2 regions of the Microbulbifer sp. ABF4_148 genome follow, and region 1 is predicted to be linked to the other one. Evidence: predicted binding sites of a transcription regulator. Region 1 holds the regulator's gene; the other holds the start of a gene.
What was found. Region 1 encodes FNR, which switches genes on or off when oxygen is low (the NO sensors DNR and NnrR bind a similar motif). Its sites were predicted from a motif close to TTGATNNNNATCAA; they were not measured.

Region 1 (2,401 bases):
ATACCAGGTCGACGACCCTCTGGTGCAGTTTTTGGTGGGTGTCACCAGCTCAGGCGGCCGCGATGTCAGCGGTTCCGGCCAGCCATCAACAATCACGGCGGATGGAGTCAGCGATGGATAGCATTTACACCCAGTTGTGTCGGGATCATCAGAACATGCACCGGGTTCTCGACACGTTTGAAGAACTTCTGGCAGATATGACGCGGGAAGACCGCGACCCCGCCACTCTCTCCCTGCTCCTCGACACCCTGGACTACATCGCCACTTACCCGGACAAATGGCACCATCCGGTCGAGGATGTCATCTTCTCCGTGCTGCTGAACAAACCGGATATCTCGCCAGAACCGATCCTGTGGGCGCGGGACGACCACCTGCAGCTGGCCAAACAGACCAAGGAACTCAAGGAACTGCTCTACGCGGTAGCGCACGACTGCGCCGTCGACCGGGATCACCTGCAGGCCGCTGCCGACCGCTACCTGAAGCACCAGCGCGAGCACATGACACGCGAGAACCGCACGGTGTTCCCACTGATGGAGGAATTCCTGACCGAGCAGGACTGGATGGCCATTGGGGAAGAGCTGGAGGAGCGCACAGACCAGGTGTTCAATCCGGCCATGCGCTGTCAGTACGATGCCCTGCAGGAATATGTGAATAACAGCCGATCGGCCACCGCAGTCTGAACAATCCACAGCAATGGGCGCACGCCCCGAGTGCGGTTTAGCCGTTCAGGGAGCGCCCCATTTCATTCTCATCACACACATGGGTGCCGGCCAGCTCGCTCAGGGCGAGCAGGTCGAGGATCTCCACCGAGCGCCCGGACACCTGAATCAATCCATCCTTCTGGAATGCGGTGAACAGGCGGCTGACCGTTTCTGCAGTCAGACCCAGATAGTTAGCGATATCCGTGCGCGGCATCGACAACACAAAGCGATTGGCAGAGTAACCCCGGCGGGCATAGCGACTGGAGATATTCACCAGTAAAGCCGCCAGTCGGGCATTGGCCGCGCGCTTGCCCAACAGCAGCAAGATTTCGTTTTCCTGGCGCAGCTCTTCAGAAAAGATCGAATAGATCTGCTTCTGCAGCGCCGGCACCTCCAGCGCCAGCTCCTCGAGCCGGGCGAACGGCAACTCGCATACACTGCTGTCTTCGAGGGCACGGGCAAAGCTGGGGTGGCTACCGGTGCTGTAGGCATCAAGACCGAGCAGCTCGCCCGGCAGGGAGAAATTGGTCACCTGTACATCGCCATCGGCGGACAGTACGGACGATTTGAAACTGCCGGAGCGGATCGCGTACAGGTTGTGAAAAGAGTCCCCGGCACGGTAGAGGGCCTCGCCGGCTTTGACCGAGCGTTTACCGCCCGTCATGGTCTCCAACCGCTGTAAATCAGACTCGGGCAGGCCTGCAGGCAAGCAAATCCGCCTGACTGCACATTCACTGCATTTCACTGCTGTTGAATCCCGACTCATTTTCTCGTCCCGTGGGTACCTGAACTACCGCTATTGTACCGGATCCGGGCCCGGGGTTGTGCACCCCCAATCGCGGACGCGGGTTTGCTGTTACAGCACGCGCGAGTAGCGCCGTGGGGTGACTTTGCCATCGTTTGCAGTTTCATCATTGAGATAGGCATCAAACGCGGATGCCGCGTTGCGAGCAAACCAGCGGCCGCGTGCGGTCAGCCACAGCCGGTGGCGGTCCTCGCCGACCAGACCGTCTTCGATCATCGGCTGCAACCGCGCGCGCTCCCGCGCAAAACACACATCGAATGGCTGGCCGATCTGCCGTGAGACCTCCCGCTTGTCCAACTCCATACGGCACATCAGGGTCATAATCAGCTGCTGGCGTAACCGGTCATCTTCGCTGAGAGACCAGCCACGGAATGCCGCGCTGCCCTGTTCCTGTATAGCGGACACATACTCTTTGACCCGGTGGTGATTCTGCCAGAAGCCATCGGCGCTATAGCTAATTGCGGAAGCGCCCAGCCCGATCAGGGCATCCGCAGGCATCAGGGTATATCCCTGGAAATTGCGTTTTAACTCGCCGCGAGAAGCCGCGCGAGCGAGCTCATCCCCCGGCAGGGCAAAATGGTCCATGCCGAGAAACTCGTAGCCGGCTTCGCCCAGCATTTGCACCGCCGCGCGCTGCATGGCAATTTTTTCTTCAGCCGATGGCATGGCATCGGTATCGATCAGCCGCTGCGCCTTGAAACGCTCCGGCAGGTGCGCGTAGTGATACAGCGCGATGCGGTCCGGCGACAACTGTAAAACCCGCGCGACGGTTTCGCGCAAACTGTCTTCACTCTGGTGTGGCAATCCGTAGACCAGATCATAGGAAATCGAGGCAAAGCCCCGCTGTCGCGCGCCCTCGGTAATGGCCGCAACCGTATCCGCATCGCAGACCCGA
Region 2 (2,401 bases), 540 kb from region 1:
TAACCTCGAGCTGCACGGGGGCATCGGCCTGTACTCTGGGGGCAACCCCAACGTGTGGGTCTCCAATAACTACTCCAACGATGGCGTCACCCAGATCGAAGTACAGGACCGTTCCGGTACCTCGCTGTTTGACATGGACTGGACTGGTAGTGGCCAGCCCATCTATGAGGTTCCACAGGCCCTGTTCAACGCCGTTGCCGCTGGTGAGGGGTCCAATGGTGGCGTCAATCTGCTGGATCCGGACTTCGAAATGCCATCCGTGTGGAAATACTCTGTTGGCGGTAGCTTTGAATTTGCCGATGGTTACCTGGCCAGCGCCGACCTGCTTTACAGCGACCTGCGCGATGCGGCGATCATTCGTGATATCACCCGTACCCAGCTGGGTACTGCGGTCGATGGTCGCCCCATCTACGGCAGTGTCAACGGCCGCTCACAGGACTTTCTGCTGACGAACGTGGATGGCAATTCAGGATCTTCAACCACCCTGTCACTGAGCCTGCACAAAGATTTCGATTTCGGTCTGAGTGCTTCTGTGGGCTACGCCTACACCGACTCCGAGGACATCAATCCGATGACCAGTTCGGTGGCCTTCTCTAACTATATCGGTGTGGCGACGACAGATCCTGAGAATCCCGGCCAGGCCACCTCGAACTATGCGATTCCGCATCGCTTTACCTTGCAACTTGACTATCGCAATGAATTCTTCGCGGGATATGAGACACGTATTGGCCTCTTCGGCCAGGCCAGTGAAGGTCTACCGTACACCTATACCTTCGATGAGGGATGGATGTTCGGTGATTCCACCGGCTTTATCTCACGCCATCTGCTCTACGTGCCCAGTGGTGTCAACGATGCCAAGGTCGTCTTTGGCGATGACTTCGATGCCGACGCCTTTTTTGCTTTTGTGGACGCCGAAGATCTGGATCGCGGCGCAATTGCCGAGCGCAATGGGCTGAACAGTGACTGGTGGACGCGCATGGACCTGCGCATCACCCAGGAGCTCCCTGGTTTCCGCAGCGAAGACCGCGCTGAAGCGTTCTTGTCCATCTACAACTTCGGCAATCTCCTGAACGACGAGTGGGGCATTCGCGAAGAGGCGGGCTTCCCTCGCTCGCAGGCGGCCGTAGCAGCCAGCATGGACGAACAGGGGCGCTACGTGTTTGAAGAGTTCCTCGACCCGGCAGGGCAGACGCTGGTCACCGACACCTCGTTGTGGCAGGCACGGCTGGGTATTCGCTACCAGTTCTGATGAAGTTCCTCTCGTGATTTGGCGGACCCTCGGGTCCGCTTTTTTGTGTCACTCACACAACTCCGGTGAATGTGTCTCGCTTGATCCAGGTCAAGGGCGCTGTACCCGGTCGCCCTACACTGCGTCCATTGCCTCATTGTGTAATCAGACCACGATAGTTCGGGAGCCTAAAATGGATGCTTTGATCGACCTGTTCACCAGTTTCTCCGGCCTGCTGAGCCTGGGCATTATCGGCTTTATTCTGCTGATGGCCGCGTTCTTTGTCCGCCTGGCGAAGCGCAATATCGATCGGGAAGTGACCCAGCGGGCATAACACCCGCGAGAGAGTCGCAACGTCTCAGGACTCCGGGGATGGTGTCGGCGGCGTGGGCAAGTCACTCGCGGCGCAGGGAAAACGCTGTGCGTCTCCGGTGAACTCGCCATGGTTGAGGTAATGGATGACTTCCTTGATCGCCCGTGGACTTTTGTAAATCGTGCCGTGGGATTCCGGCAGGGGCAGCAGGCTGCACATGCCTTTGACGTACACGCTCTCAAACGGTACACGGCCATCATCCGGCCCCTCCAGGATCCAGGCCGAGAGCGGGTTGCTGGAGCAGTATCCCGCAATGATTCCCAGGTCCATATTCACCGGACCCATCGCCAGTGGCAGGCTGCTGTCACCAGTACCCATCTGACGACCCGCAGGGCCATTCACGTCGGCCAGAATCGGGATTCGCTCAAAAATGTCACCGATACGACTGCCCTGGTTCGGCGGGGCCAGCATCACCACGCGCGGGGGCTCCTTCGCCGGATGCTGTTCGAAGTAATAACGCACCAACAAGCCGCCCATGGAATGGGACACAAAGTACACCGGCCAGGCGTGCGCGGCGGTGCACTCGGCAAAGCCCTGGGGGATCGCCTCTTCCGCCAGTTGCTGGATAGGACCCTTGCGGGATGGATAGTCGATATTCGCCACGTAAAAGCCGGCTTGCTCCAGCGCCTCCTCGAGCTTATTCAGCCCTTTGGCACGCTGGGTAATACCATGCAGCAAAATGACACAGGGACGGCCGGATGTGGGGGTTTCGGGCGCTTGGGAGGAAGCCGCGGCGGACAGGGAAAGGAAAGGGACGACAACAGAGAGCAAGATAAACGGGAGGGCCCGGAAGCAGCGGG

Region 2: a site for FNR is predicted at 1,330-1,343, ahead of ACXAD0_RS03505 (DUF3149 domain-containing protein). Genes of this name have one in related genera too.

What each region holds. Positions count from the first base shown of each region.
Region 1 is NZ_JBSWUI010000001.1:1,341,173-1,343,573, reverse strand. It holds gene ACXAD0_RS05855 (hemerythrin domain-containing protein) at 114-680, shown strand; gene fnr (fumarate/nitrate reduction transcriptional regulator Fnr) at 718-1,467, opposite strand; gene hemN (oxygen-independent coproporphyrinogen III oxidase) at 1,558-2,401, opposite strand, start outside.
Region 2 is NZ_JBSWUI010000001.1:801,392-803,792, reverse strand. It holds gene ACXAD0_RS03510 (TonB-dependent receptor) at 1-1,249, shown strand, start outside; gene ACXAD0_RS03505 (DUF3149 domain-containing protein) at 1,422-1,562, shown strand; gene ACXAD0_RS03500 (esterase/lipase family protein) at 1,587-2,401, opposite strand, start outside.